Linked DNA regions of Tsuneonella mangrovi. The protein of the gene in region 1 interacts with the protein of each later gene in a pairwise test. Links are inferred from orthologs where the notes say so. Each region holds a gene or a part of one and is shown on either strand. Other genes may lie near its edges. The genes, in order: CJO11_RS04505 and ssb.

Region 1 (15,822 bases):
CGGGCGAAACGCGGACATATGCAGAGATTGCCGCGGCTGCTGGTAATCCCAAGGCGGTGCGCGCGGCGGGCAGCGCCAATGCCCGCAACAATGTGGCGGTGCTGATCCCGTGCCACCGGGTGATCCGCACGGGAGGCAACCTCGGCGGCTACGCATACGGGCTCGACATCAAGCGCGAGCTGCTCAAGCGCGAAGGCGTCGAATGACTTGCATTGGTGTATTGCGCCTTTAATACGGCACGATGACCAAGAAACCTCTCTGGCGCGAAATCTGGGACTTCCCGCTCGTCTCGCTCGTCGTCGCGATAGCGGCATTCGTGGCCGTATTTGCTGGGGTAACCTACCTGTTCGCGCAGTTCGACATTCCACTTTCCAAGACGGGAAAGATCGTACTCAACGGCCTCTTGGCACCCGCGCTGGCCTTGCTGCTGGCGAAGTTCCTGATCCCTCGCCTCGGGGATAATCGCCGCGATGATCTTGCGTGGTCCGGTGCCGGGCGGATGCTTCTCATCGGCATCGCCGGATCGGCATTGCTGATGACCGTCATCTTCGCGGTGGTCTTCGCACTCGGTGGCTATCGTGTCGACGGCTGGGGAGGGATGACGTCGTGGGCGATGCTCCTGTTCATTGCCGGGTTGCGGGCCGGAGTAGTCGAAGAAGTCATGTTCCGCGGAATTTTGTTCCGATATCTGGAAGATTTCGGCGGCAGCTGGTTCGCACTCGCGGCGACATCGGCATTGTTCGGCGTAGCGCATATCATGAACCCGAACGCCACGTGGTTCAGTTCGCTCGCGATCGCGGTGGAAGCGGGCGTGTTGCTCGGCGGAGCATACATGTTGACCCGCTCGCTGTGGCTTTCGATTGGCCTGCACTTCGGCTGGAATGTCACGCAGGGATTCGTGTTCGACGTGCCGGTGTCCGGCAACGAAGTGGATGGCGTCCTTGCTGCGCACCCCGCCGGTTCGGTCTGGCTGTCGGGCGGAGAGTTCGGACTTGAGGCGTCAGCCGTTGCTCTCGCGATCGCTGGTGGGGCCGGCGCGTGGCTGACGGTCAAGGCCGTTCGGGAAGGGCAACTTGTCCGCCCTTGGTGGACGCGTCGTCGCCTCGCGCGCGAAGCGGAGGCTCTCGCAGCCTAGTCCAGCTTCGGCGGCATTCCCGGCTCAGCCTTGGCCATTGCCCGCTGGTAGGCGGGCCGTTCCCCGATCCGCTTCAAGTACGCTTGCAAGTTTGGCAGGTGGCCGATGGTCATGTCGTTGAAAGCACGGCTGGTGGTGAGCTGGAAGCCCATCATGATATCCGCCGTGGTCAGCTCCGCGCCGCCGAAATAGGGCGCCTCGCCCAGCCGCTGTTCGACCATCGCCCACGCTTTCGCGGTGCGGTCGGCGACGAACGGTGGCAATTCGCTTGCGCCCGCCTGCATCGCGGCGATCGCCATCATGCCATTGGTCATGAAGGTGCCGTTAGCGAAGTGGAACCAGAACAAGTGGTCGGCGAAGTCGGGGCTGTCGATCGACGGGACCAGCCGCCCGTCGCCGTATTTCGCAACGATGTATTCGATGATCGCGCCGCTCTCGCCCAGCACCAGGCCGTCGTCCTCGATCACAGGGGCGATGCCCATCGGGTGCAGCGCCTTGTATTCGTCCGGCGCCAGCCGGTTGTCTTCGCGGCGACTGTAGAGCTTCAGCTCGTAGTCCAGCCCCAGCTCCTCGCACAGCCAGACGATTCGTTCGGATTGCGAGATGCGCAGGTGGTGGACGGTCAGCATGGGGTTTCTCTCCTCGATTGCGCGCGACATTCGGCGGCAATCGAGGAGAAGTCCAGTCGATTGATCTTGTCCACGCGGCCTAAAGCGCGGCGATCTGCCTAAAGCGCGGCGATATGTTCGCGCGCCGCTGCCAGGCCCTGCTCGACGGCTTCCGGTCCGAACCCGGCCTTTTCGACCCGGACGAAGGTCAGATCGTCGACACCGATAAAGCCGAACATCGTCGCCAGCAGGCTTTCCTGGTTTTCGGCCATGTCTTCGTTCGAATAGGCGCCCCCGCGCGAAGAGGCGACGATCACCTTGCGTCCGCCGGCAAGTCCCTCGGGCCCCTTTTCCGAATAACGGAAAGTGACACCGGGAACGCCGAGCCGGTCGAGCCATGCCTTGAGCTGCGAGGGAATCGAGAAATTGTACATCGGTGCGCCGACGATCACGATGTCCGAAGCGAGGAATTCGTGGAGCACAGCGCGCTGCGAGGGAAAGGCCGCCGCGACCGCCTCGTCGTGGGTTTCGGGCGGAGTGCGGATCGCCTTGGTGGTGATCGGGTCGATGTGTGGCAGCGGATCGGCTGCGAGGTCGCGAGTGACCAGCGTGGCGTCGGGGTATTTCGCGGTGAAGTGATCGGTCAGCATCTGGGTCAGTTTGCGGCTGATGGAATTTTCGCCGGTCGTCGCGCTGTCGATTCGCAGGATTTGCATGGGGAGAGGGTCCTTGTTTCTTGTCAAATAGGTTACTGATCGTTACCTACAGGCCATATGGAAACTCTCACCCACACTCCGCAAGAAGGCACTTTTTTGTCCGATGGGAACACCCGTGTGACCATGCATGTGCCGGACCAGCCCAGTTGCCGGGCGGTCAACGATGTCCTCTCGCGCATCGGCGACAAGTGGTCCGTGCGGGTCGTGATGAGCCTTGCCCGCGGCACCAAACGCTTCAACGAATTGCGGCGCGAGATCGACAGCATTTCGCAGCGGATGCTCACCCGTACGTTGCGCGGCCTCGAACGCGACGGGCTGGTCAGCCGCTCGGTCAAGCCCACCGTTCCGCCGCGGGTCGACTACGCGTTGACCGAACTGGGCGAATCGCTCACCGGCCCGATTGCCGCACTGGGCAACTGGGCGATGGCCAACAGCTATGCGATCGAAGTCGCCCGCGCCGATTTCGACGAAGCGCAACTCGACGACTGACCTTCAAACGAAGCTGTAGGGATCGATATCGACGCTGACCCGAACACCGCCGGGGAATTCGAGCGCGCCCAGCCAGTCGCGGATAACATCCTGCACTTGCGCACTGCGGCGCGCGTTGATCAGCAAGCGATAGCGATAGCGGCCGCGCAGCAGCGATAGCGGCGCGGGCGCCGGGCCGATGATCGCAACATCGGGCACATTGGGCCGGGTTCCGCCGATGCGGTTGGCGGCCTCGCGCGCTTCGGCTTCGTCCTCGCTCGAAACGATGATCGCCGCCCACCGCCCGAACGGCGGTGCGCCCGCGTGGCGGCGCGCTTCGGTTTCGGCGTCGTAGAATGCGTCGCGGTCACCATTGGCGAGCGCGGCGATCACCGCCGCTTCGGGATGGCGGGTCTGGATCAGCACTTCGCCCGGCTTGGCCCCACGACCCGCACGGCCCGCGACTTGCGCGACCTGCTGGTAGGTCCGCTCGGCCGCGCGCAAGTCGCCGCCTTCGAGCCCGAGGTCGGCATCGACCACCCCCACCAGTGTCAGCTCGGGGAAATGAAACCCCTTGGTGACGAGCTGGGTGCCGACGATCACGTCGATTGCGCCTTCTTCCGCCGCGGCGACGAACGCAGCGGCCTTCTCGGGCGTGTTGAGCGTGTCGCTGGTCGCGACGGCTACCCGCGCGTCAGGCAGGATTGCGGCGACTTCGTCTGCAATCCGCTCCACCCCCGGGCCGCAGGCGACGAGGCAATCGGGCTCGCCGCACTCGGGGCAAGCGGGAGGCGGGGCGGTCTCGTGCCCACAATGGTGACAGGCGAGCCGCCGCGACAGGCGGTGCTCGACCAGCCATGCCGAACAATTGGGGCACTGGAAGCGGAAGCCGCAATTGCGGCACAGCGTCAGCGGGGCGAATCCGCGCCGGTTGAGGAACAGCAGCGACTGCTCGCCGCGCTCCATCCGTTCCTGCATTGCCGCAACCAGCCGCGGGGCAAGCCAGCGCCCGCGCTCGGGTGGCTCCTCGGTTAGGTTGACCGTATCGATCGCCGGGAGAAGCGCATCGCCATAGCGGCTTTCGAGATCGAGCTTCTCGTAGATCCCGCTCGCGGCCATCTGCAGGCTTTCAAGCGCGGGGGTCGCACTGGCGAGGATCACCGGCAGGGATTCGAACCGGGCGCGCATCACCGCCACGTCGCGGGCGTTGTAGCGCACCCCGTCGTCCTGCTTGAAGCTGGTCTCGTGCGCTTCATCGACCACGATCAGCCCGAGCTTCGCGTAGGGCAGGAACAGTGCCGAGCGCGCGCCGACCACCACTTGCGCTTCGCCGCTGGCGATTGCCCGCCATGCCCGCCGCCGCTCGGTCGCCTTGAGCGAGGAATGCCACAGCACCGGAGCCGCGCCGAAGCGGTCCTCGAAGCGCCGCAGGAAGGCTTCGGTCAGCGCGATCTCGGGCAGCAGCACCAGCGTCTGCCGCCCTGCGCGCAGCGATGCGGCGATGGCTTCGAAATAGGTCTCGGTCTTTCCCGAGCCGGTGACGCCGTCGAGCAGGAACGGCGCGAAGCGATGCTCTTCCACCGCGCTCACGAACCGGTCGGCGACTTCCTGCTGCGCGGCGTTCAGCACCGGCTCTGCAAAGTCGGCGCGCGCCTCCGGGTAGGGGCGGTCGCAATCGACTTCGACCGGCTCGAGCACACCCTGATTCACCAGCCCGCGCAGCACCCCTTCGCTGACGCCCGAGAGGCCTGCCAGTTCGCGCATGTTCGCCTGCTCGCCTTCGAGAGCGCCGATTGCCCGTTCGCGTTGCGGGGTCATTCGCTCGGGCATCCCACCCGACAAGCGGTATTCGGTCATCGTTGCCGGGCCCTTGAGCGCCCCGCCGCTCGACAGAACCATCCGCGCGACCGATGCCAGCGGCGCGCAGTAATAGTCGGCGGTCCATTCGATCAGGCGGCGCAGTTCGGCTTTGAGCGGGGGGACGGGGAGCACTTCGACCAGCGGGCGCAAGCGGCTTTCCGCCACCCGTTCGGCGGGCAGTCGCTCCTCCTCCCACACGACCCCGACGACTTGCCGCGGTCCGAGTGGAGCCATCACCACCGATCCCGGCTCGACCTGCATCCCCTCGGGCACGCGGTAATCGAGCGGGCCGAGCGCGGCGTTGAGGACGAGGAGGCGGACGCGGTTCATGGCTTGGGCCATATGGGCACCGGCGGGGCCGGGCGGCAAGGTCCGCGTAGCGCACTATTACCGGTTCGTTTGCCGGTTACCCAAAGTGCTGGTCGGCGCGCTCTAGCCGCGCGCCGCCGTGCCCGCTAAGGCTGCGGGGGAATCGCATTCCCCGGGAGCCAGACACCGATGAAATTCTTCGCCGACACCGCCGAAATAGACGACATCAGGGAGCTTGCCGAAACCGGCCTGCTCGACGGCGTGACCACCAATCCCAGCCTGATCCACAAGTCGGGCCGCGATTTCATGGAAGTGACGAAGGAAATCTGCGCGATCGTCGACGGCCCGGTGAGCGCGGAAGTGGTCGCGCTCGATCATCCGACGATGATGAAAGAGGCCGAAGTGCTCCGCAGGATCGCCGACAATGTGTGCATCAAGGTGCCGCTGACGATCGACGGACTCAAGACCTGCAAGGCGCTGACCGGTGACGGTACGATGGTCAACGTTACGCTGTGCTTCTCCGCCAACCAGGCGCTGCTCGCGGCGAAGGCGGGGGCGACGTTCGTATCGCCGTTCGTCGGGCGGCACGACGACAATGGGTTCGACGGGATGGACCTGATCCGCGACATCCGCCTGATCTACGACAACTACGCGTTCGAGACCGAAATCCTCGTCGCATCGGTGCGCCACGTGATCCACGTGCTCGAAAGCGCGCGGATCGGCGCCGACGTGATGACTGCGCCGCCCAAGGTCATCAAGGCGCTGGCCAACCATGTCCTGACCGACAAGGGCATCGAAGGCTTCCTCGCCGACTGGGCAAAGACCGGGCAGAGCATTATCTAAGTTAGCAGATTGGCAGACCAGACTCCCCTCGACCAGTTCAAGCACGCGCTGACCGGAACGGCGCGCGCGATCGCGCACGAGCCGGAGGTGGAGGTCGCGTGGAGCGCCGATGCGCCGAGCGCCAGCGGCAAGAACTTCCGCGTGCCGCTGCCAGGCCGCTCGCTGCCGCCCGACCAGGCGCGCGAAGCGCGCGGATTCGCAGACAGCTTCGCGCTCAAGCTGCGCCATCACAACGAAGCACTCCACGCGAAGAACGCGCCGAGCGAACCGACCGCACGGGCCTGCTATGATGCGATCGAGCAGGTCCGCTACGAAGCGCTTGGCGCGAACAACTTCAGCGGGATGCGCGACAATCTCGATGCCGCCACCGAACTGCGTACCGCATCGGACCCGATAGCCCGCGCGCAGTCGCCGCAGGACGTGCCGGTTCAGTCCGCGCTCGGGCTGCTGCTGCGCGAGAAGCTGACCGGCCAGCCGGTGCCCGAGCGCGCCCGGGCGGGTGTCGACATGGTCCGCGATTTCATCGAGGAACGCGCCGGTTCGGACTTCGAATCGCTCGCGCTGTCGCTCGACGACCAGAAGGCGTTCCAGGGCCTCGCGCTCGATATGCTGCGCCACCTCGACCTGGTGGTGCCCGACGATCTCGACCAGCCGTCCGAAGAGGAAACCGGCGAGGACGAGAACGGCGAAGACCAGGACCAGGACGGCGACGAGCAGAACGAAGGCGACGGCGAGCCGCAGACCACCGAGGTTGCGGGCGAAGTCACCGAAGGTGACAGTGACGCCGACAGCGAAAGCGAAACTACCTCCGAACAGGAAATGAGCGAAGGCGAGCCGGACGACGACGGCGAAGAGGGCATGATGCCCGTGCGCCCGAACCGCCCGTGGACCGACCTGCCGGAAAGCTTCAACTACACCGCCTACACCACCAAGTTCGACGAAGTGATCGAAGCGCCCGAGCTGTGCGATGCGGAAGAACTCGACCGCCTGCGCCAGTATCTCGACAGCCAGCTGACCGGTTTGCAAGGCATCGTTACCCGGCTCGCCAACCGGCTCCAGCGCCGCCTGATGGCGCAGCAGAACCGCAGCTGGGATTTCGACCAGGAGGAAGGGCTGCTCGACGCCGCGCGGCTTGCCCGCGTGGTCATCAGTCCGGGCCATTCGCTGAGCTACAAGATCGAGCGCGACCAGGAGTTCAAGGATACTGTCGTCACGCTGCTGATCGACAATTCCGGCTCGATGCGGGGGCGGCCGATCTCGATCGCGGCGATCAGCGCGGATATCCTCGGCCGCACGCTCGAACGGTGCGGGGTAAAGACCGAAGTGCTCGGCTTCACTACCCGTGCGTGGAAGGGCGGGCAGTCCAGAGAAAAGTGGCTCGCCGACGGCAAGCCGCCGCAACCCGGCCGCCTCAACGACCTGCGCCACATCGTCTACAAGAAGGCCGACGAGCCGTGGCGCCGCGCGCGCCGCAACCTCGGGCTGATGATGCGCGAAGGGCTGCTCAAGGAAAACATCGACGGCGAGGCGCTGCTGTGGGCGCACGACCGGCTGCTCGCACGGGCAGAAGATCGCCGCATCCTGATCGTGATTTCCGACGGTGCGCCGGTCGACGACAGCACGCTATCGGTCAACAGCGCGGGCTACCTCGAACAGCACTTGAGGAAAGTGATCGACTGGATCGAGAAGCAGTCGCCGGTACAGCTCGTCGCGATCGGCATCGGCCACGACGTCACCCGATACTACAAGCGTGCGGTGACGATCATGGATGTCGAACAGCTCGGCGGGACGATCATCGAACAGCTGGCGGATTTGTTCGAGGTGGAAGGGTGAGCGTCTCCGAAGCCACCCTGTCCCGCCGCTCGATTCGGGCATTTCTCGATGCGCCGGTCGACCAAGCGGTGCTCGAACGGGTGCTTGCAAAGGCCCAGCGTTCGCCTTCGGGCGGCAATGTCCAGCCGTGGAATGCGGTGATCCTCACGGCGGAGCCGATGCAGGCACTGTTCGACCGGGTGGCGCTGGAGTTTCCGAAGGGCCGCGCGGCGCTCAAGCCCGAATACCACATTTACCCGCCCGAACTCGACGGGGTGTACGAGGCGCGGCGCTTCGGGGTGGGCGAGGACATGTACGCCGCGCTCGGCATCGCGCGCGAGGACAAGGCGCAGCGGCTTGCGTGGTTTTCGCACAACTTCCGCGCCTTCGGCGCGCCGGTTATGATGCTGGTCCACACGCCGAAATACATGGGCCCGCCGCAATGGTCGGACATCGGCATGTGGCTGCAGACGATTGCCCTGTTGTGCCGCGAGGAAGGGCTCGACACCTGCTTCCAGGAAGCTTGGGCGGTCTATTCCGATGCGATCCGCGAAGTGGTCGATATCCCGGAGGACCACATCCTGTTCTGCGGGGTGGCGATCGGCCATCGCGATCCCAATGCGCCGGTCAACACTTTCGATGTCAAGCGCGCGCCGCTCGGCGAAGTCGTGCGCTGGGAAGGCTTCGGCGCTTGACCGCCCGCCGCCGCGCGGGCCAAAGCGCGCATCGATGACCGACCTCAAGCTCTTCAACAGCCTGACCCGCAGCCTCGAGACGTTCGAACCCGTCCATCCCGGAGAAGCGCGCGTCTATACCTGCGGCCCGACGGTCTACAACTATCCCCACGTCGGCAACATGCGGGCGTATGTCTTTGCCGACGTGCTCGGTCGAACGCTCAGCTGGAAGGGCTACAAGCTCACCCACGTGATCAACATCACCGATGTCGGCCACCTGACCGACGATGCCGACGCGGGCGAGGACAAGATGGAGAAGATGGCTGCGGAAAAGGCGCAGTCGATCTGGGACATCGCGAAGCACTATACCGAGGCATACTGGGCGGACGTGAAGGCGCTCAATATCCGCGGGCCGATGAATAAAGGCGTGCCGGATGCGGCGAATTGGTCGATCGCGACCGACTACATCGAGGACATGATCGACTTCGCAAAGGCGATCGCGCCCGAGCATTGCTACGAGCTCGACAGCGGGCTCTATTTCGATGTGTCGACGGTCGCTGACTATGGCAAGCTCGCCCGTGCCGTAACCGATGAAGGCGAGGGCCGGATCGATACCGTCGAGGGCAAGCGCAACGCCGCCGACTTCGCGATCTGGCGCAAGACCCCGCCGGGCGAGAAGCGCCAGATGGAATGGGATTCGCCGTGGGGCAAGGGCGCGCCCGGGTGGCACCTGGAATGCTCGGTGATGGGCGGCAAGCTACTGGGCTTCCCGTTCGACATCCACACCGGCGGGATCGACCACCGCGAGATCCACCACCCCAACGAGATCGCGCAGAACCAGGCGTTCTGCGAATGCGGTTCGCTCGACGATGCCGCGTGCTCGGGCGCGAGGATCTGGATGCACAACAACTTCCTCGTCGAACGGTCGGGGAAGATGAGCAAGAGCGCGGGCGAGTTCCTGCGCCTGCAACTGCTGGTCGACAAGGGCTACCACCCGCTCGCCTACCGCATGATGTGCTTGCAGGCGCACTATCGCAGCGAACTGGAGTTCAGCTGGGAAGGGCTGCAGGCGGCGCTTACCCGGCTGAAGCGGATCGTGAAGGCAGTAGAACAGCTAAGGCGTGAAGCACGTCCAGCATTGGCAATTGGTCCTCCGAATACACCCATCGGGAGCCTAATTTTTGGCTTTGATGAGTCGATCTCAGACGATTTGAATACCTCTGTGGCACTGACTGCTCTTGAACGCGCCATTGCCGACAAGAGAGACGAGAAGTCGGTGAAGTTTGCTGGGCTTTTGAAGATGGACACTGTCTTGGGGTTTGGCCTCGATAAGCTTACCCGCGCGGACCTCCGCATCCGGCCGAAGGACGCGCAAATTACCGAAGCCGAAATCGAAGACGCGCTCGACCGACGACAGGCTGCGCGGGCGGAGAAGGACTTCGCCACCTCCGACGCCATCCGTGACGAGCTCGCGGCCAAGGGCGTCGAGGCGATGGATGGCGACCCGTTGGGGTGGGAGTGGAAGCTATGACCGTTGCAGTGATTTCCGGCCTCGTGCGGCCGATGCTCGAAGGGCACCTGCCCGCCGAAATCGAACCGCGCTGGTTCTCTTCGGTCGAGAAGCTCTACGAGCTGATCCCCGAGGCGGAGATCGCCTGGTTCGACCAGCAGGACAAGGACGTGATGATCGAGGCTGCGAAGCGCGCGGCAAAGCTCAAGTGGTTGAGCTCGATCTACGCAGGCCTCGATTTCATGCCGCTCAGCCTGCTGGCCGAACGCGGCGTAACGATCACCAACGGCGTTGGCATCAACGCGATCACTATCGCCGAATACGTCGTGATGCTGATGCTGAGCCACGCCAAGGGCTATCGCGAGGTTGTGCGCGCGATGGATCGGCACGAGTGGCTGGAGGATTCGCCCGGCAAGATCGAGCTGGCGGGCAGCCGCGCGCTGCTGCTCGGCCTCGGCGGGATCGGTTCGCTGATCAAGACCCGGCTCGAGGCGTTCGACGTCGAGGTCGTGCCGGTGCGCCGCTCGGCGGTGGATGGGGCGCTCGGTCCGGACGAATGGCGCGGCCAGCTCGGCAGTTTCGATTGGGTGATACTGGCTGTGCCAGCGACCCCCGAAACCGACGGCATGATCGGCGCGAGCGAACTCGCGGCGATGAAGAACAGCGCGGTGGTAGTGAACATCGCCCGCGGCGCGGTGGTGGACCAGGATGCGCTGGTTGCTGCTTTGGAAGCGAAGTCGATCGGTGGCGCGCTGCTCGACGTAACGACCCCCGAACCGCTGCCCGCCGATCACCCACTGTGGTCGCTGCCCAATGCGCAAGTGACGATGCACCTTTCGGGCCGCGCGCAGGACAAGATGTTCATCCGCTCCGCTGAGCGTTTCATCGCCAACTGCCACCGCTACGTGGCCGGCGAACCACTTGAGCCGATCTTCGACCCGGTGCGGGGGTATTGACGCAGGATTTGGACAGAGCGCCGCTGAACTAGCTACCGGCCCTGCCACGGGTACTCGATAGGCCATCAAAGACCACCTGCAACAAGCGCCGTGTTGCGTCAGTTCCGCTGGCTGGTCCGACGGCGATCCCATTGACCAGCAACATCAGCGACTCGCCATCGATATCCGGGCGAACCTTGCCTGCGGCCTGGGCACAGTCGAGCAGCTTTCCCAGCGCCGCTGCGGCACTGGCGCGCGCATCGGGTAGGATCGAAGGATCGGCTTCGAACAGCGGGGTGAGGTCGGCAAGCATCGTCCGTTTGGCTTGCATTTCGCTGACGTAGATAGCGATCCAGGATTGTAGCGACGCCTCTGGGTCTGAGTCGGCCATGCCAGATTGGTTCGCGGCTTCGACCAGCCGTTCCAGTGCGTCTCTGAAGATGGCCTCTGCCAGTCCCGCGCGGTTACCGAAGGACCGGTAGAGTGTGCCGATGCCGGTGTCGGCTGCACGGGCAATGTCTTCCATCCGTACGGCGGGGCCAGCCGCAGCAAAACATTCCTTGGCAGCGGCAAATATCCGGTCCCGATTGCGCCGGGCATCGGCGCGTTTGCGCTTGGAGTGGGGAGCGGGCGGGGCGCTAGTCATGCAATGGCCATAGCGTCAGGTAGGCGCATCGACCATGCGCGAATCGAAACCGGTCTCGGGATTGATCGTACGACCATGTGCCCACCAATTTTCGCGAGCGGTCTCGATGATGTTCATCATGACATCTTCGATCCTGAGGTCAGCTTCCTCGACCACGTTCCGGGCCACTTGATCGAACAGCTGCGCCTTCAACTCGGCCGAGCGATGATTGAAGCTCATCGAGATAAATACCATCCGCTCGCTGCGCGGCAGGCCGAAGAAGTTCGGGTCGTAGATCATGTTCTCGGGTTCGTGCTCGAAAGTGATCTGATTGTAGTCATCTTCCGGAAGCATAAGGACCTCGCGCAAGGCCCTCTTGATTCCCTTGGCAATGTTCAGGCGATGCGCGGTCGAGGTGCCTTTTTTGAGGTGTACGTGGACAATCGGCATGACGCTGGATCCTTCATATGTGGAATAATATTCCGCTTATAAACGGAATACGATTCCATTTGTCAAGCAGGGTCGGCCGAGATTTCCACGCGAGAAGGTAATCAGGCGTCCTTCAGCAACAGCAGCTCGCAGGTCACCACAAGACGGGGTGACGGGGCGAGTGTATGGTCGACTTCGGTCACGCTGGCATCGGCGACCAGCTGGCCGGGGATTGCGAACTCGTGTTCGGGCAGTGCGGCGATGAATCGCTCGCCCGCGGCGACCGCCTCGGCCCCCTCGAACACCAGCGCTAAGTTATGGCGTGCGCCTTCGAACGTCACGCTGGCCCACGGCTTCTCCCGGTGATGGGTGATCTGCGCCACTTGTTCGGCCAAGTCGGCGATCGCGGCTCGCAGTCGTGCCCCGGGGCCGCGCGGGGCGGCGTGCAGGCGCACGGGGCGGTGGTCGGTGTCAGCCAGCATGGACGCTCTCCGCATATTTGTTCATGAAATGTTCCACACGTCTTTCCGTTTCGGGGCGCGGCTCGCGGCCCATCCGCAGGTCCAGCACGAAACGGGGATCTTGCGCAGCGAGGCGGCCGAACCTGGTCGGAGCCATGTCGTGCTCGCGGAGGAATTTCTCGATGGAGCGAATCAGCATTGTGGCGGGGCCTTCCTGGCGAATCGGTTTGCGCGATCGAGGCCCTTAGCTTGCGGGTGAAATCCTACTTGTCTAGGAAAAATCCTACGTGTAGGAAGGAAAAATGGAATCACCCTCCCGATCCGACCCGCGCCAGCGGCTGCTCGACCTCGCGAGCGAGCGGGGCGTCAGCCTCGCCGGGTTGTCCGACATGATCGGGCGCAATTCCAGTTACTTGCAGCAGTTCATCCGCAAGGGTAGCCCCCGCAAACTGGAGGAAAGTGACCGGCGGACGCTGGCACAGTTCTTTGGCGTGCCCGATTCGGAACTCGGCGGCGTGGAGGAAATCTCGCGACCCGTCGCCGCTCCCCGCGGCGGAGACTGGATCGAAGTGCCGCGCCTTACGGTCGATGCCTCGGCCGGTCCCGGCGCGGTGGCGAGCGGCGAGGCGGCTTTCGACAGCTTCCGCTTCTCGCGGCGCTGGCTGCGCGAGCACGGCCTCGCCGGGGCGCGGCTGTCGGCGATTACGGTGGCTGGCGATTCGATGGACCCGATCCTGCGCGACGGCGACGAGATCCTGGTCGATACCGCGCAGCGATCCTTGCGCGACGGCATCCACGTGGTGCGGCTGGGCGATACGCTGATGGTCAAGCGGCTTGCCTCGGCGGGGCCGGGGCGTGCTGCGCTGCTGAGCCAGAACCTCGCCTATCCGCCGGTCGAGGTCGCGCTCGCCGAGTTGGAGATCATCGGCCGGGTGGTGTGGAAGAGCGGGCGGCTCTAGTCGAACGCTTGCATCGTGGCTCCGCTGGCTCCATCTCCATGCGCATGACTGACACCGCCAAGCCGACACCGCCCCAATCCGCACCAGCGATGCGCGCTGCAATCCTGCCCGTCACGCCCTACCAACAGAACTGCTCGCTGATCTGGTGCACCAAGACGATGAAGGGCGCGCTGGTCGATCCGGGGGGCGAGCTCGACAAGCTCAAGTACGCGGCCGAGAAAGCCGGGGTGACGCTCGAGAAGATCTTGATCACGCACGGCCACATGGATCACTGCGGGCAGGCCGGGATGCTGGCTGAGGAGTTGGGCTTGCCGATCGAAGGCCCGCATGAAGCGGATCGGTTCTGGATCGCCCGGCTGGAAGAAGACTGCAAGCGGATGGGAATGGAAGGCCGCCCGTTCGAATCCGACCGCTGGCTGGTCGACGGCGATACCGTGACCGTGGGCGACCTGACGCTCGATGTGATCCATTGCCCGGGCCACACTCCGGGACACGTGGTGTTCGTCCACAAGCCGAGCAAGTTCGCGATCGTTGGTGACGTGCTGTTCCAAGGGAGCATCGGGCGGACCGATTTCCCGCTCGGCAATCACCAGGACCTGCTCGATTCGATCACCCAGAAGCTCTGGCCGCTGGGCAACGACGTGACCTTCATTCCCGGCCACGGCCCGACGAGCACGTTCGGCCAGGAACGCAAGACCAACGCCTTCGTGAGCGACTACGCGCTCGGCTGAACCGGGCCGCGCATGCGCGTCAGATTACGCCGAACACCACCAGCACGGCTGCGACCGCGAGGCCAAGCTGGACCAGCAGGGTGATCGAGGTGCCGATCGATCGCCCGATCTGCGCCTTGCCGCCGTCCATCCCAAACCCGTGCGCAACCCGGCCGAGCATGTAGATCGCCGCGACCCACGCGAGCCACGGTGCGCCATGGCCGGTCAATTCGATCGCCGCGATCAGGATCAGAACGAACGCGGTATTCTCCACGAAGTTCAGCTGCGCGCGCATCCGGCGGGTAAGCGATTCGTTGCCACCGTCGCCGACGCTGACCTTGTGCGCGCCGCGCAGGCGGGCGATGCGGATGCTGAGCCAGATGTTGATGATCGCCGCAGCGGCGGCCGATGTCAGCGTAACGGGCAGGATAACAGACATGAATTCGGGCTCCCCCTCTGGTTGCGAGACACTCGCTACCATGATCGCGCACGCTTGCAACTGTGCAGAATTGCGCTATAGGCCGCGCCTTCCCGCCACGGCAGGGCAACATGCGCGCACGCAACCCGATGGGTTGTGCGGCATTGGAGCTTGGCCTAGGGCGAACCCGAACAACGATTATTGATGGAACAGGTGACGCAATGGCTGTCCCCAAGAGAAAAGTTAGCCCGTCGCGCCGGGGCATGCGCCGCGCACACGATTCGCTGAAGGCCGAGGCATTCCACGAATGCTCGAACTGCGGCGAACTGAAGCGTCCGCACAACCTGTGCCCGCACTGCGGGTTCTACAACGGTCGCGAAGTCGTCGCCGTCGGTCTCTGACCGCCCTGCAAACTGACCGGAGAGCGCCATGAGCCTGCCGCGTATCGCTGTTGATGCGATGGGCGGCGATGAAGGCGTGCGCGTGATGGTAGAGGGCGCCGCAATTGCCCGGCGCCAGCACGACCAGTTCCAGTTCCTGCTGGTGGGTGACGAAACGCGGATCAAGGCCGCGCTCGACAAGCACCCCAATATGCGGGGGGCGTCGGAAATCCTCCATTGCGAAGACGTGGTCGGCGGGGACGAAAAGCCCACGCAGGCGCTTCGCCGCGCCAAGACCACCAGCATGGGGCTGGCGGTCAATGCCGTGAAGGAAGGCGCTGCGGGCGCTGCCGTGAGCGGCGGCAACACAGGCGCGCTGATGGCGATGAGCAAGCTCGCGCTGCGCACCATGCCGGGGATCGACCGGCCCGCGCTTGCTGCGTTGATGCCTTCGCTGGGCGACAGCGACGTGATCATGCTCGATCTGGGCGCGAATACCGATTGCGATGCGCGCAACCTCGTGCAGTTCGCGGTGATGGGCGCGGCCTACTCGCGGATCGTCACCGGTCGGGCCGAGCCGCGCGTCAGATTGCTCAATATCGGCACCGAGGAAATCAAGGGTACCGACCAGTTGCAGGATGCCGCCGCACACTTGCGCGCTGCGACCGGCCTCGCGATGCAGTTCGACGGGTTCATCGAAGCCGACAAGATCAATCGCGGCGAATGCGACGTGGTGGTGACCGACGGATTTTCCGGGAACATCGCGCTCAAGGCGATCGAAGGTGCCGCACGGTTCGTGACCGACCTGCTGCGCAACGCCTTCACCAGTTCGCTGCGCTCGAAGTTCGGGTTCCTCGTTTCGCGCCCGGCAACCGAACTGTTGCGCCACCATCTCGATCCCAACAACCATAACGGCGCGGTGTTCCTTGGGCTTAACGGCGTGGTCGTGAAGAGCCACGGCAGCGCGAGC
Region 2 (15,621 bases), 1.3 Mb from region 1 along the record:
TCCGGAGAATGCGGCAAAGCTCGGCATCGACACCTCGAAGATGGTCCTGATGGGTCACAGCATGGGCGGTTGGGTGACCGCCGAGGTCGCCAGCGAAGACACGCAGCTCGCTGGCGCAGTGCTGATTTCGGCGGCCAACATGGGGCTGGCGGGAAAGCTGCCTTATCGCGAACTCTATGCCGTTTCGGCGGGCAATGCGGAGACCCTGTCCGGGGCAACCGCCCAGAGCATGTCCGACGAACTCAAGGCGCATAGCGACGACTACGACCTGATGAACAAGGTGGACGGCCTGACGCGGGCGCCGCTGCTGGTGCTGACCGCCGACGACGGGCTGGCGGCCAGCGCCGATGCGCTCGTTGCGGCGATTCGCAAGGCCGGCGGGACGCAAGTGACGGTGAGCCATGCGGCCACCGACCATAGCTGGTCGGATCACCGGATCGATCTCGAAAGCCGGATCATCAACTGGCTCGACGCGCTGAAGTAGCCCGCGCGCGCCGTTCCTATAGCGCGACGAACGGCTCGCCAGCGCCTGTTTTGCTGAGCAGTCCAGGCTCGAACGCCACCACGTGCGACAGCTCCGGGCGCGAACGCGAGGAGTAGAGCATCGCTTGCGCACCTGCCTGACGGGCCGCGTCGGAAAACACCCAGGTCGGCGAAGGCAATCCGCTCTCGCGAATGTCCTGCCAGACGATCGAGGCTTCGGGCGTGCCGCGAATATCGGCGACCCTGTCCGCTTCGAGCCGCATCGGCACGAGCACCCTCGAAACGCCGTCGCCGAGGTATCGCCTGATCGCCACGCCTGCGCCTTCCGCACTCAGCGAAGCGTAGATCGCGAACTCGCCATCATGGTGGAACCGGCCCTCGGGCGATGTCACGGGTATTTCGGGAGTCGCGGCGTAGTGAACGGAGATCAGTCGCCAGACCGGGCCCGAGAATGACGATAGCTGGTTCAACGGCTGCAAGGCTAACCCCGCAGGCTCTCCAGCCGCTGAAGGTAACGCGCAACGGTATCGATCTCGAGGTTGACTTCCTGTCCCTGCGCCAGTTCGCCCAGCGTCGTCACCTCGGCGGTGTGCGGGATGATGTTCAGCCCGAAATGCACCGAGCCGTTGGCATGGTCTTCCACCGAATTGACTGTCAGCGAGACCCCGCTGACCGTGATCGATCCCTTGGGCGCGATGAACGGGGCGAGCTCTCGCGGCGCGATGATCATCACCCGCATCGAATCGCCTTCCGGCTCCCAATGCGCGATGGTGCCGACCGCATCGACATGGCCGGTCACTATGTGGCCGCCAAGTTCGTCGCCGACCTTTAGTGCCGGTTCGAGATTGAGCCGCTCGCCTACGCGCCACTTGTCGCTTGCGGTGCAGGCGATGGTTTCCGCCGAAACGTCGACCGCGAACCATGCCTTGCCCGGTTCGCCGCCGCGCTCGACCACCGTCAGGCAGACGCCCGAACAGGCGATCGATGCGCCGATGGCGATCTTCGCCGGATCCCACGGGCACGAAATGCGCAGCCGCAGGTCGCCGCGTTGCTCGACGCTTTCGACAGTGCCGATGGCGGTGACGATCCCGGTGAACATGGCGGCTCCCTCAGCTGCTTCGCGTGCGGCGATAGGCGGTGAACGTGTCGCTGCCAAGCTGGCAGGTTTCGCGACGTTGCCAGCGGCCGTGCGCGGCATCGAGGCTAGCGGGGCCGAGGCTGCCGATTGCACGCAGTCCGTCGCCGATCACGATCGGCGCGCGGTAGAGTTCGATCCGGTCGACCAGGTCGGCAGACAGGAACGCAGCAGCGGTTTGCGCGCCGCCCTCGACGTAGAGATATTGCACGCCCGACATGTCCCCGATGGCCGCTGGGCTGGCAATCGCCTGCGCGCCTTCGGGCGCTGCCCCGCGCGTAAGTACCCAGCGCTCGGGGCTGCGGTCCTCGATACCGGGCAGGCGGACGTCGAGCCGGGGCGAATCGCCGCGCCAGGTTCCGCCGCCGACGAGGATCGCATCGGCCAGCGCGCGGCGCGAATGGACGTGCGCGCGGGCGGCTTCCCCGGTGATCCACTGCGAAGTTCCGTCGGCCAGAGCGATGCACCCGTCGAGCGACATCGCCAGCTTGAGCGTGACGTGCGGGCGACCGTGTCGCGCACGCATGAGGTATCCCGCGAGGCTCGCTTCAGCCTCGGGAGACGCGACGGTTTCGGCGTCAATCCCTGCGCTCCGCAGGCGGTCAATTCCTTCGCCGGCTGTGCGCGGGTCGGGATCGGCTACGCCGACCACGATACGCGCCGGCTGCGCCTCGGCCAGCAGGTCGGCGCAAGCCGGGCCGCGCTCGCTCCGGTGAGCGCACGGTTCGAGGGTGACGTAGACAGTGCTTCCGCGCGCTGCGTCTCCGGCTGCGGCGAGTGCCATCGCTTCGGCGTGGGGGCGGCCTCCGGCCTGGGTCCAGCCGCGCCCGACCACCGCGCCGCGCTGCACGATAACGCAGCCGACCGCCGGGTTGGGGCGGCTGAGTGGGCGACCGCGCGCAGCCAGCCGCGCGGCAGCGGCCAGCCATGCGCGGTCAGTTGGCGGCATCGGGTGCGGGCTGTTGCGATGGCATGCCCATTTCCTTGAGCAGTTGTTCGCGCTGCTTTGCCTTCTCCGCATCGACCTTGGCCTGTTCGGCGTCGATCTTCTTCTGCATCGCGTCGACATCGACCCCGGTGGCGCGGCCGAGCGCGGCGTAAAGATCCTTGCGGCGCTGTGTTTGCGCGGCTTCCATCGCGTCGATCTTGTCCTGCCGCTTTTGCGCGGCGATGTTCGATGCTTCGATCTCGGCATCGGTGCGGCCGGGCGCGAAAGTCGAGATCCAGATCACTTCAGGCTTGGGATTGGTGCCGACGACATGGAACTTGGCGAACTGCCAGATCATCGTAGCGCTGATTGCCATGGCGAGCAGCAGCACGCCGAGCTTGATGCGGATGCGCGCGAAAATGAACAGCGCCACCGCAACCGAGGCAAACCCCAGCAGGATCAGCGTTGCGAGAAGATTCGGCCGCTGCGCGTTACCGCTTAGCAGGTAGAACAACGATGCCGTTGTCAGCGCCGCCCCTGCAAGCATTGGCCAGCGATAGGGGTTGGGCCGTGAGAACTCGGTCCAGAAATCGGCGATGCCGGGGCCGGGATTGAGGTGTTTGAGTACCCGCATGGGCGGCAAGATAGGGCCTCGGCGCGCCGAGCGCTAGCCGAACGTGGCGTAGAGCGTGCGCCCGTGCGCCTTGATCCACCCGTCGGCGGCGGCGATGTCGCTATCGAAGATCTCCGCGAGCGCGGCATGGAACGCCGGGCTGTGGTCGAAATGCAGGCAATGCGCGACTTCGTGCGCGACGACCGAGCGGCGCACATGGTCGGGTGCCTGCACCAGTCGCCAGTTGATCCGCACGGTGCCGCCGGTCGAACAGCTGCCCCAGCGCCGTCGTGCGCGGCTCAGCGCCAGCTTCGGGGTCTCGATCCCGGCGCGCTCCGCATAGAACGCCAGGTCATCTTCGAGCAGCCGCAGCGCTTCTCCTTCGAGCCAGCGCTGGAGCCGCGATGCGAGGTTCTCGAGCGGGCCGCCGATGGTCAGCGTTTGGCCGTCGTGCCGGGCCTTGCGCGGGGCATCGGCGCGCCAGTCGATCGCCAGCGGATTGCCGCGATAGCTGAGCGTACCACCCGGTTCGGGCGGGCAGCGCTCGGGCACCTTGGCGAGCTGCTGGTTCAGCCATTCGGTGCGGGCATGGACGAACGCGAGCGCCTCCGCAGTCCGGCACCAACCGGGCAATGTCAGCCGCACGGCGTTGCCGTCAGGCGCGAGCCGCATGGTCAGGCGGCGGGCCCGGCGGTTGCGGGTAATTTCGATCGGCAGGGTACGACCACCGATCGTGACTTCGGCATCGCTGGGCGCGGCGCGGAGCCAGTCGATCATCGCGCAGCCTCTGCTTCGGTATCGGGTTCGCCGTCGAGCCAGTCCACCACGTGGTGTTCGAGCGGACCGGCTTCGACCTCGCTCACTACGCGTCCTGCAACGCCCGGCCCACGCGTGTGGACTGCATTCCGGTCGCCGCTCAGCAAGTAGTGCCATCCGGCCAGCGGCCGTCCTTCGGCGCGGCGGCGATAGGCGCACGACACGGGCAGCCAGCCGATCGCGTTGACCAGTTTCGGGGTCAAGCGCAGGCAATCGGGCACGAACGTGCGGCGATTGCGATAATCGCTGCACCGCGCGGTCTCGATATCGAGCAGCTTGCAGCACACGTTGGTGTGCTCGATCGCGCCGGTCGCTTCGTCCTCGAGCTTGTGCAGGCAGCACCGGCCGCAGCCGTCGCACAACGCTTCCCACTCCTCGCGGCTGAGCTCAGCCAGCGGCAGTTCCCAGAAGCGCTCCCTCAACGCACCCACTTGGCCAACTCGGCGGCGACGGCATCGGGGCCCTTGTCCGTCGGCAAGGTCGCAATCGGCTTCCCATCCGGCCCGAACAGGTAAGTGATCCGCGAATGGTTGACGAGGTAGGCGCCGTCGCCTTCGTCCTTGCCCTTCTGGTAGTAGACCTTGAATTCCTTGGCGGTCCTGGCGATTGCCTCCGCCGATCCGGTCAGCCCAACGATGTCGGGGCTAAACGCGGCGGTGAACTGGCCAATTTTTTCCGGCGTATCGCGGGCAGGGTCGACCGTGACGAATACCTGCTGGACCTTCTCGCCAAGGTCGGGGTGCTGCTTCTTGAATTCGGCGATGCCCTGTGCAGTGCGCGACACGTCGACAGGGCAGACATCGGGGCAGAAAGTGTATCCGAAATAGATCGCGACGAACTTGCCGTGGAAACTCGCCCATGTCCTGCTCTTGCCGTGCTGGTCGGTAAGCGTGAACGGCCCGCCGATTGCCGCGCCGGCCAACGGTGCGTCGGCGAGCGGTGTCTGCGGAGCGGAATGGCATCCGGCCAATGAGAGGGTAGCGGCGAGGGCGAGCGACATTATGATTTTACGCGGCATGGTGCGACGGTTCATGGTCTGCTAACCCGCCCCGAGCAAGGGCATTCGTGCCGATTTCGACGACCGGTTTGCTAACGGAGACAGGAACCGATGCCACGCGCCATTCTGCGCTACCTGGGACTGATGCTTGCCGCGGCAATGATGCTGGGAGCCAATCCCGCCGCCGCCCAGCGGTTCAGCGATGGTTATCTGTTCCTCAAGGCGGTGAAGGACCGCGATGGAAACAAGGCGACGGCGCTGATTCAGGATCCGGGAAGCACCGTGATCAATGCGCGCGACCAGATGACCGGCGACAGCGCGCTGTTCATCGTCGTCGAGCGGAAAGATGGCCTGTGGTTGCGCTTCCTGCTCGATCGCGGCGCCGATCCCAACCTTGCGAACTACGCCGGTGCAACGCCTTTGACCCGGGCGGTGAACCTGGGCTGGGTCGACGGCGTCGAGCGGCTGGCGAAAGCCGGGGCGCAGGTCAACGTCAACAACGATACCGGCGAGACTCCGCTAATCACTGCCGTGCACCAGCGCGATGTTCCGATGATCAGGGTGCTGCTTCAATACGGGGCGGACGCCGACCGAACCGATAACTCGGGCCGCTCGGCGCGCGACTATGCCAAGCTGATGGGGGCGTCTGCCGGAATCGAGGACGTGATCGAAACCGCCGAGGCGGCGCGCGGCGGGGCTGCTTCGAATACTTACGGTCCGGGGCAATGACCGACAATTCGCCTGCCGACGACTTCACGCTCGACGAGCTGGCATTGCTGCTGGCCCCCGCGGTTGCCGATGCGGCAGCGTTCGACGGCTGGAGCGAAGCTGCGATCGAAACTGCGGCCGATGCCTGCAAGGTCGATCGCGACGTGGCGCGGCTGGCGTTCCCGGGCGGCGCGATGGACATGATCGCTGCATGGATCGCGACGATCGATGCTTCGATGGAGGCCGCGCTTCCGCCCGAGAAGCTCGGCAAGATGAAGGTCCGCGAGAAAATCGCTGCGCTCGTCCTCGCACGGCTGGATGCGATTGCCGGCAAGGAAGAATCGCTCCGGCGTGCAATGGCGATCATGGCGATGCCGCAAAGCGCGCTGCGGGCTACCCGGCTGGGCTGGAACAGTGCGGACCGGATGTGGCGCATGGCGGGCGATACCGCGACCGACTACAACCACTATACCAAGCGCGCGATCCTCGGGTCGATTTACGCTGCGACTCTGGCGGTGTTCGTCAACGACGAAAGCGAAGGCAAGGCGGATACGCGCGCTTTCCTCGACCGGCGAATCGAAGGCGTGATGCGCTTCGAGAAGGCCAAGGCGCGGCTGCTCAAGGGCGACGACGAGCGGTTCAGTCCGGCGCGGTTTCTCGGGCGCCTGCGCTATCCGGCGAAGTAGCAATTGCACGATGAGCCGCAATTCGACGTTCTTCTATTGATAATCAGTTGCAACTAGCTTCTCGATCTGGCAGCAGCCCGCGCGTGACTCTCGAAGACCTCCAGCTTGGCGAAAAAGCCCGGATCGTATCGGTCGACTGGGGCAGGCTCGCGCCTGAAGAAGGCACGCGGCTGCGGGCATTGGGGATCGACGAAGGCGCGCGAGTCGCGCTCGCCCATCGCGGGGTTTTCGGCGGGCACGATCCGCTGGCGGTCACCGTCGGGCGCATGACCATCGCGGTGCGCCGCGTTCACGCCGCAGCGATGGAGGTCGAACCGGCATGACCGCTCCGCGCACAGCCGCTCTCGTCGGCAACCCCAATTCGGGCAAGAGTGCGCTGTTCAATGCGCTGACCGGTGCGCGCCAGAAGATCGCCAATTACCCGGGCGTGACCGTTGAACGGAAGGCCGGGCGGATCGTGCTGCCGAGCGGCGAGCCGGTCGAGCTAATCGACTTGCCCGGCGCCTATTCGTTCGAGCCGACCAGCCCGGACGAAGAAGTGACCCGCAAAGTCGTCCACGGCGAATTCGAAGCCGAAGCAATGCCTCAAGTGCTGGTGGTGGTGCTCGACGCAGCCAACCTCGAGCAGCACCTCGTGTTCGCGCAGGAAGTGATCGCGCTGGGCAGGCCGACGGTCGTCGCGCTCAACATGGTCGACCTCGCCAAGCGCGACGGGCTGGTGCTCGATCCGGAGGCCTTGTCGTCCGCGCTCGGCGTGCCGGTGGTGCCGACGGTGGCGGTGCGGCGTCGCGGTATCGCTGAATTGCTCGTGGCGATTGCCGACGCCGAAGCGCATGTAACCGATGGTGCGCCGCACGCGCAGCCTCACCTGACGTTGCCAGAACGGCGCCTTGCCGCGCACAACATCGCCCAAGCCGCGATCCTGTCGGAAACCACGCAGCACCGGCTCCACGCAGGGCTCGATAAGGTGCTGCTCCATCCGTGGCTGGGCCCGGTGATCCTGTTCGCATTCCTGTTCGTGATGTTCCAGGCGGTGTTCGCGTGGGCGACCCCGTTCGCCGACGCGCTCGACGCGGGGGTGAACCTGCTGTCGGGCTGGGTCGTAGCGAATTTCCCTGCCGGGTTCCTGCGCGACCTTGTCACGCAAGGGGTGCTGGCCGGCGTCGGCTCGGTGATCGTGTTCCTGCCGCAGATCGTGATCCTGTTTGCGTTCATCCTGTCGATGGAAGCAAGCGGCTACATGGCGCGTGCAGCGTTCCTGATGGACCGGCTGATGCAAGGCGTGGGGCTTTCGGGCCGCAGCTTCATCCCGCTGCTTTCCAGCTTTGCCTGCGCGATCCCCGGGATCATGGCGACCCGTTCGATCGCCGATCCCAAGGATCGCCTGACCACGATCCTGATCGCGCCGATGATGACCTGTTCGGCGCGGCTGCCGGTCTATGCGGTGATCATTGCCGCGTTCATTCCGCATCGCACCGTAGGCGCCGGGATCGGATTGCAGGGGCTGGTGCTGTTTGCGCTCTACGTTTCCGGGATCATCGGTGCGATGGCGGTGGCACTGGTGCTGCGCCGGTCGGTGACCAAGGGCACCGCGAGCGGTTTCATCATGGAACTGCCGCGCTACCAGATGCCGCACCTCAAGGACCTGGCGATCGGATTGTGGCAGCGGGCGTGGGTGTTCCTGCGCCGCGCGGGCACGATCATCTTCTCGGTCACCGTTGTGCTGTGGCTGCTGCTCAGCTTCCCCAGGGCCGCGCCGGGCGAGAGCCAGGTCGATGCTTCGATCGCCGGGCACCTGTCGAACGGGCTGGCAGTGGTGGTGAAGCCGATCGGCTTCAATCGCGAAATCGCGCTGGCACTGATCCCGGCGATGGCGGCGCGCGAAGTGGCGGTCAGCTCGCTCGCGACGACTTACGCAGTCGATGCGCCCGACGATGCCCACATGGAGGCGGGACTGGCGACGCAGCTTGCTGCCAAGTGGAGCCTGCCGACCGCGCTCGCGTTTCTTGCGTGGTTCGTGTTCGCCCCGCAGTGCCTTTCGACCATTGCTGTCGTCCGGCGCGAGACGAATGGGTGGAAATGGCCCTTGTTCATGTTGGCATACCTCTTCGCGCTTGCTTATGTTTTTGCCGGCCTGACCTTCTGGCTGGCGACAGCGGCGGGCCTCTAGCCGGCTATCGGGCAAAACCCTATTTACGCTGTTGCCGAGCAGGCCGGCGGGAGCCTACCTGTTCGCGGGAATCACTTATTGGAGCGCGATGGCGCTCGGACTTTAGCGAACGAAGGGATGCGACGATGGCCGGCTCACTCAACAAGGTAATGCTGATCGGCAACCTCGGCGCGGATCCGGAGATCCGCAGCTTCCAGAACGGCGGCAAAGTCTGCAACCTGCGGATCGCGACCAGCGAGACGTGGAAGGATCGCGACGGCCAGCGCCAGGAACGCACCGAATGGCACACCGTGGCGATCTTCTCCGAAGGGCTCGTCAACGTTTGCGAGAACTACCTGCGGAAGGGCAGCAAGGTCTATGTTGAGGGCCAGCTGCAGACCCGCAAGTGGCAAGACCAGTCGGGCAACGATCGCTATTCGACCGAGATCGTTCTGCGCGGCTTCAATGGCACGCTGACGATGCTCGACGGTGCGCCGGGTGGCGGCGGCCAGCGCGGCGGCGGTGGCGGCGGCGACTGGAACCGTGGCGGTTCGAGCGGAGGCTCGGGTGGCGGCGGTGGCGGCTGGAACCAGGGTGGCGGATCGTCAAGTGGCGGTTCGGGCGGCGGCTCGAACTACGACGACCTCGAAGACGATATCCCGTTCTGATCTTGCGCGGGGTCAGTCCCGCTTCAATCCCTTGAGCAAGTCCGCCAGCGGGCCGTCGCGCGGCTCGTCGTCGGCCTCGATCCCGGCTTCGGCGCGCGCCGCATCGGCATTCGGCCCTTCGGCATAGGGATCGATCGCGAGCGAGAGACTTTGTGCGACCGCTTCGCCCAAATCGATTGTCTCGCCGTTGAATTCGATCTCGTCGAGGTCGTCTTCGTCGAGTTCGACTTCCTCGTCGGGCTGGGCTGCGCTGGCCGTTGGCGGGACGAACCGCACAGTGAAAGGCTCTTCGATGCGGACCGGGAAATTGTCGCCCGCCACCGCGCAGGTCTGGACAAGATCGGCGGTGATCGTGCCGATTACGTCCACCGCTGCGCCATCGGGGGCGAAACGGGCAGTCGCCTCGAGCGAATCGATAGCCGCCACCCCGAATCGTTTGGCCAACGCCGATCGCTCCCCGGCATCGGCCGTGACCGCCATTTCCTCCGGCGGATGCGGGCGGACCTTGACCGGTCGGCTGAATTCCGGCGCGGTAGCGTCGTTCATGCCGCGATCTCGCCTGAGCAGAGCAAATTGGCGGAGGTTCTTTCCAGCCGTTCGGAAAATGCGCGCAGCCCGTTGGCGATAACCGCCGGATCTGCCCCTTCGCGCAAAGTAACGTTGCGGCGCACGGCATCTGCCAGCGTGGCGTTGTCACCTGCAAGCCCCGCCTTGTAGGCTGCCATCCGCCCACCGGTCGCGCCCATGAGCTTGCCGATCCGTTTGCCGACGACCACGTCGTTGATCCCGAATTCGCGCAGTTGCCCGTCCATGTCGTGAACGAACAATTCGGTCAGCAGCGCGGTGTCGGGCACCAGTTCACTGTCTTTTTCCATGTGGATCAGCACCAGCGAATAGATCGCGGAGACCATGTCGAACCGGCCCGAGACGGTGTCCTCCGCTCCGCCACTGGTGTACCAGGAGGGGCGGCGCGCTTCGGCGACGATCGCGTTCCACAGCGGGCGCAGCGCCTCGCGCGGATCGGGCTGGCGGGCGAACAGGCGGGACAGGATGCTCATCGCGAGCCATTTCGGCGACATTCAGCGGCAATTCAACCGTGCTTGTGCACCGCGCGTGATTGCCAGCGCGGGTGCATCGCCCTAAGGCACACTCAAACCAGTTCGCGCGCGGTGATGTGGCGGGCGAAGCGACAAGAGGGATTTCGATGACGGCAGTACGGACGATCGCGGCGGGCGTGGCGATGGCGGCGGCGCTGGGCCTTGCGGGCTGCGCGTCGATCAAGAACCACCGGGGCTATATCGTCGACCAGACACTGACCAATTCGATCGCGCCGGGCATCGACAATCAGGAATCGGTCCAGCAGACGCTGGGCGACCCGAGCTTCAAGAGCGAGTGGGGCCAGCCGACGTGGTACTATGTGTCGAGCCTGACCGCCCGCAAGCCTTTCGTCCGGCCCAAGATAACCGAAGAGTCGGTTTTGGCGGTGAAGTTCGATTCGGCGGGGAACGTCGCTTCGGTTGATCGGACCGGGATCGACAAGGTGGTCTATCTCCACCCCGATGGTGACGCGACGCCGACGCTGGGCCGTAACCGCGGGTTCCTCGAGGACCTGTTCGGCAACATCGGCCAGGTCGGTACGGGCGCAGGTGCCGGGGGTGGCGCTGGCGGTGGGGGTGGCCAGGGGCCGAACGGCAGCTAGTTTGGCTTGAAGCCAGCGATGCCGCGCCCATATCGCGCAGCATGAGCGAAAGAAACGATTCGCACGGGCTGACCCCGTGGCACGGCACCACCATCATCGGCGTCAAACGCGGCGGCAAGACCGTCGTCGCGGGCGACGGGCAGGTCTCGATGGGCAACACGGTGATGAAGCCCAACGCGAAAAAGGTCCGGCGGATCGGCAAAGACGGCAAGGTTATCGCCGGTTTCGCCGGGGCGACCGCAGATGCCTTCACCCTGTTCGAGCGGCTCGAAAAGAAGCTCGAGCAATATTCCGGCCAGCTGATGCGTGCCGCGGTCGAGCTCGCCAAGGATTGGCGGACCGACAAGTACTTGCGCAACCTCGAAGCGCTGATGATCGTTGCCGATACCGAAGTGCTGCTGGTGTTGACCGGCAATGGCGACGTGCTCGAACCCGAAGGCGGGATCGCCGCAATCGGTTCGGGCGGCAATTTCGCGCTCTCGGCGGCTCGTGCTTTGTCCGACTATGAGGACGATCCCGAAAAGATCGCTCGCCGCGCAATGGCGGTTGCTGCGGAAGTATGCGTCTTCACCAACGACCAGGTCACGCTGGAAACGGTCTGAACACAATGGATAACCTGACCCCCAAAGCCATCGTCGAGGCGCTCGACGCGCACATCATCGGCCAGACGGATGCCAAGCGCGCGGTGGCCGTTGCCTTGCGCAACCGCTGGCGGCGCCAGCGGCTGTCGCCCGAGCTGCGCGACGAAGTGACACCCAAGAATATCCTGATGATCGGGCCGACCGGCTGCGGCAAGACCGAGATCAGCCGCCGCTTGGCGAAGCTTGCCGAAGCGCCGTTCGTGAAGGTCGAAGCGACCAAGTTCACCGAAGTCGGCTATGTCGGCCGCGACGTCGAGCAGATTGCCCGCGACCTGGTCGAGGAAGCGATCCGGCTGGAGAAGGACCGCCGCCGCGAAGCGGTGCGCGAGGCGGCGAGCAAGGCGGCGATGGACCGGCTGCTCAACGCGCTCGTGGGTGACAGCGCCAGCGAAGCGACCCGCGAGAGTTTCCGCCAGCGGATAGTCGACAACGCGATGAACGATGTCGAAGTCGAGGTGGAGGTCGAGGAAGCACCGCAGATGCCGTTCGATCTTGGCGGGATGGGCGGCAATGTCGGGATGATCAACCTGTCCGACATGTTCGGCAAGGCGATGGGCAAGACCCCGACCAAGCGCCGCAAGCTCAAGGTTCCCGATGCATGGGACAAGCTGGTCGACGAAGAGGCCGAAAAGCGCATGGACCAGGACGATGTCGCCCGGGTCGCGCTCGAGAACGCCGAATCCAACGGCATCGTGTTCCTTGACGAGGTCGACAAGATTGCCGTCAGCGATGTGCGCGGCGGGTCGGTCAGCCGCGAAGGGGTGCAGCGCGACCTGCTGCCGCTGATCGAAGGCACCACCGTCTCGACCAAGTACGGGCCGATGAAGACCGACCATGTGCTGTTCATCGCCAGCGGTGCGTTCCATGTCGCCAAGCCGAGCGACATGCTGCCCGAACTGCAGGGCCGCCTGCCGATCCGGGTCGAACTGCGCGCGCTTACCGAAGAGGACTTCGTGCGAATCCTCAGCGAGACCCGCGCGAACCTGGTGGCGCAATACAAGGCGCTACTCGGCACCGAGGATGTTACGCTCGAACTCGGCGATGATGCCATCGCGGAGATCGCCCGGATTGCCGCGCAAGTGAACGAAAGCGTCGAGAATATCGGTGCCCGCCGCTTGCAGACGGTGATGGAGAAGCTGCTCGAAGAGCTCAGCTTCGAGGCCGAGGACCACAAGGGCGAAACGGTGACGATCGATGCTGCCTACGTGCGCGAGCGGCTTGCGAGCCTCGCGGGCGACACCGACCTCAGCAAGTATATCCTCTGATGGCCGGGACGGTCCGCGATACGGCAGCGATGATCACTAGCATGGATCCCCGGCTCGACGATCAGCGCTGGTGCTTCGTTTCGGTCACCCCCGATCGCGCGCCCGAACTGCTCGGCTCCGCACTTGCCACGTTCCGCGAGGACGAAGGCGTTTCCGCGATCGTGCCTGCGCACATGGGCAGCGAAGGCGACCCGGTGATGGCGCGGATAACGCTGATGGTGCATTCCGACCTTGAGGGATACGGGCTGACGGCCGCGGTTTCGGGCGCGCTGGCCGAAGCGCAGATCGCCTGCAACATGGTCGCTGCGCTGCACCACGACCACGCATTTGTGCCTGTCGAAAGGGCCCAGGAAGCGCTCGCGATCCTGCGGGAACTGCAGGGGCAGGCGTAGGATCCCCACCGTCAGCGTTCCAAATTGCCAAGGCGTGGCTTGAGGCGTGGCGCGCCTGACCGTAAGGCTGGGTCGATGACCGGTTCACCCGCCGCTGCACCAGCTGGATACGATCCGCGCCTGATGGCGGCGGCGGCGGCGCTCAATGCCAACGATCTCGCACGCGCCGAGCCGCTGCTGCGCGAATACCTCAAGCAGGACCCGTTCGACGTGTTCGCGATCCGGATGCTGGCTGAACTGGCTGGACGGATTGGGCGGATGCGCGATGCCGAAACGCTGCTGCGCCGCGCGCTCGAGCTTGCGCCCGACTTTACGGCCGCGCGCTCGAACCTCGCGCTGGTGCTCTATCGCACTGGCCGCCCGGTCGAGGCGATGGAAGAGCTCGACCAGGTGCGCCGCGAAGAGCCCGACGAGATGGCCTATGCCAACCTGCGCGCCGCCGCGCTGGGCGGGGTGGGCGAATTCGACGAGGCGCTGGCGCTCTACCAACGCGTGCTGGACGAACGCCCGGCCCATCCCAAGGTGTGGATGAGCTATGGCCACATGCTCAAGACGGTCGGGAGGCTCGACGACAGCATCGCCGCCTATCGCCGCGCGATCGATTTGCGGCCCGAACTGGGCGAGGTCTGGTGGAGCCTCGCCAACCTCAAGACCTACAGCTTCGACGATGCCGACCTCGCCGCGATGGAAGCGATGCTGGCGCGCGACGACCTGTCGCAAGAGGATCGCTTCCACTTCGATTTCGCGCTCGGCAAGGCGCGCGAGGATCGCGGCGAAGCCGATGCGGCGTTCGCCCACTACCTCGCGGGCAACGGCCTGCGGCGTGAGTTGCTGCACTACGATGTGAGCGAGAACACCGCGCGGATCGACCGAATGATCGCGCAAGCCACGCCCGGCCTGTTTGCCGCACACGAAGGCGATGGATGCGATGCGCCCGACCCGATCTTTATCCTCGGGATGCCGCGCGCGGGATCGACCCTGATCGAGCAGATCCTGTCGAGCCATTCGCAGGTCGAAGGCACCAGCGAACTGCAGGACATTCCCGAGCTGGCGCGCCAACTCGACGAGTATCCCGACAGGCTGGGCGACCTGTCGGCACAGCAACTTCGCGAGACCGGCGAGAGTTATCTCAAGCGGACCCGCATCTACCGGCGCACCGCGAAGCCGTTGTTCATCGACAAGCTGCCGAACAACTGGATGCACACAGCGCTGATCCACCTGGCATTGCCCAATGCGAAGATCATCGACGCGCGGCGCCACCCGCTGGGATGCTGTTTCTCCAATTTCAAGCAGCACTTCGCGCGCGGGCAGAGCTTTTCCTATGACCTGTCCGACCTTGGCACCTATTACCGCAACTATGTGCGACTGATGGCACACATCGATGCGGTGTTGCCGGGACGGGTCCACCGGGTGATCTACGAAGACATGGTGGAGGACACCGAAGGGGAAGTGCGCCGCCTGCTCGACTATTGCGGCCTGCCGTTCGAGGAAGCCTGCCTCGAGTTCCATCGCACCGAGCGCGCCGTCCGCACCGCCAGTTCGGAGCAGGTGCGCCAGCCGATCTACCGCGGCGCGACGACTGCGTTCGAGCAGTTCGAACCCTATCTCGATCCGCTGGTCGCCGCGTTGGGTCCGGCACTGGAAGGATGGCGCACCGCGCCATAATCGTTGCATTATTATCACGAAGCGGACGCATTCGTAATTTCCTTGCACCTGTAACTTGACGCTGGCCTGTCTCACTTTGCAGTGGAGGTCGGATAGTGGTCATAAATGGAGGTCGGCGTGCGTAGTTCCTTTGGTAGATCGACTGCCTTCATCCTGCTCGCTTCGACTTCGGTCCTCGCGACACCTGCACTGGCGCAATCGACGACGCCGGCAAAGACCCCTGCCGCGACCGACAACGTCGACGCCAACGAGATCATCGTCACCGCCCAGAAGCGCAGCCAGAGCTTGCAGGACGTGCCGATCAGCATCCAGGCACTGACCGGCACCAGCCTCAAGGATCACCAGGTCGCCGATTTTTCGGACTACGCGGCCCTGCTGCCCAGCGTCAGCTACCAGTCGTACGGACCCGGCCAGTCGCAGATCTATTTCCGCGGTGTTTCGAGTGGTGCGAATGCCAACGGCAGCCACAGCGGGCCGCAGCCGACCAGCGCCATGTATGTCGACGAAGTGCCGCTGACGACGATCGGCGGCGCGCCCGACATGCACGTTTACGACGTTGCGCGGGTCGAGGCGCTGTCCGGGCCGCAAGGCACCCTCTACGGCGCGAGCTCGCTGTCGGGCACCTTGCGCGTCATTACCAACCAGCCGAACCCCAACCGCTTCGAAGCCAGCTTCGACGCGACCGGCACGACCCTCGCGAAGGGCGCCAATTCGTCGGGCGGGACGATCGAAGGAATGATCAACGTCCCGCTGAGCGAGCGGATCGCGCTGCGCAC

Evidence for each region.
Region 2: the proteins of CJO11_RS04505 (region 1) and ssb interact in binary tests that used the Escherichia coli proteins (3 or more experiments, as listed by UniProt). The link is inferred for Tsuneonella mangrovi from one-to-one orthologs.

What each region holds. Positions count from the first base shown.
Region 1 is NZ_CP022889.1:894,236-910,057, reverse strand. The notes cover bases 2,535-5,499. They hold CJO11_RS04505 (primosomal protein N'), read right to left. Parts: upstream 5,118-5,499; coding sequence 2,952-5,117; downstream 2,535-2,951. Other genes in these bases: fsa (fructose-6-phosphate aldolase), read left to right, coding at 5,286-5,499; CJO11_RS04510 (winged helix-turn-helix transcriptional regulator), read left to right, coding at 2,535-2,948. Also shown: CJO11_RS04530 (bifunctional transcriptional activator/DNA repair enzyme AdaA), read left to right, coding at 1-206; CJO11_RS04525 (CPBP family intramembrane glutamic endopeptidase), read left to right, coding at 242-1,135; CJO11_RS04520 (glutathione S-transferase family protein), read right to left, coding at 1,132-1,764; CJO11_RS04515 (FMN-dependent NADH-azoreductase), read right to left, coding at 1,863-2,459; more of CJO11_RS04510, read left to right, coding at 2,517-2,534; more of fsa, read left to right, coding at 5,500-5,939; cobaltochelatase subunit CobT, read left to right, coding at 5,949-7,772; CJO11_RS04490 (nitroreductase), read left to right, coding at 7,769-8,446; cysS (cysteine--tRNA ligase), read left to right, coding at 8,481-9,956; CJO11_RS04480 (NAD(P)-dependent oxidoreductase), read left to right, coding at 9,953-10,891; CJO11_RS04475 (TetR/AcrR family transcriptional regulator), read right to left, coding at 10,920-11,516; CJO11_RS04470 (tautomerase family protein), read right to left, coding at 11,532-11,849; CJO11_RS04465 (hypothetical protein), read right to left, coding at 12,047-12,406; CJO11_RS04460 (hypothetical protein), read right to left, coding at 12,396-12,584; CJO11_RS04455 (S24 family peptidase), read left to right, coding at 12,688-13,344; CJO11_RS04450 (MBL fold metallo-hydrolase), read left to right, coding at 13,434-14,075; and 3 more genes.
Region 2 is NZ_CP022889.1:2,184,425-2,200,045, forward strand. What follows is about bases 7,659-10,422. They hold ssb (single-stranded DNA-binding protein), read left to right. Parts: upstream 7,659-8,661; coding sequence 8,662-9,183; downstream 9,184-10,422. Other genes in these bases: feoB (ferrous iron transporter B), read left to right, coding at 7,659-8,536; CJO11_RS10720 (YceD family protein), read right to left, coding at 9,196-9,729; CJO11_RS10725 (ubiquinol-cytochrome C chaperone family protein), read right to left, coding at 9,726-10,241; CJO11_RS10730 (outer membrane protein assembly factor BamE), read left to right, coding at 10,388-10,422. In the rest of the region: CJO11_RS10655 (alpha/beta hydrolase family protein), read left to right, coding at 1-484; CJO11_RS10660 (RES family NAD+ phosphorylase), read right to left, coding at 501-962; CJO11_RS10665 (riboflavin synthase), read right to left, coding at 965-1,582; bifunctional diaminohydroxyphosphoribosylaminopyrimidine deaminase/5-amino-6-(5-phosphoribosylamino)uracil reductase RibD, read right to left, coding at 1,593-2,567; CJO11_RS10675 (hypothetical protein), read right to left, coding at 2,554-3,180; CJO11_RS10680 (M48 family metallopeptidase), read right to left, coding at 3,214-3,936; CJO11_RS10685 (YcgN family cysteine cluster protein), read right to left, coding at 3,933-4,406; CJO11_RS10690 (SCO family protein), read right to left, coding at 4,394-4,993; CJO11_RS10695 (ankyrin repeat domain-containing protein), read left to right, coding at 5,084-5,701; CJO11_RS10700 (COQ9 family protein), read left to right, coding at 5,698-6,366; CJO11_RS10705 (FeoA family protein), read left to right, coding at 6,450-6,689; more of feoB, read left to right, coding at 6,686-7,658; more of CJO11_RS10730, read left to right, coding at 10,423-10,882; ATP-dependent protease subunit HslV, read left to right, coding at 10,924-11,484; ATP-dependent protease ATPase subunit HslU, read left to right, coding at 11,490-12,788; CJO11_RS10745 (ACT domain-containing protein), read left to right, coding at 12,788-13,180; and 2 more genes. UniProt on the Escherichia coli protein: Plays an important role in DNA replication, recombination and repair. Binds to ssDNA and to an array of partner proteins to recruit them to their sites of action during DNA metabolism. Acts as a sliding platform that migrates on DNA via reptation.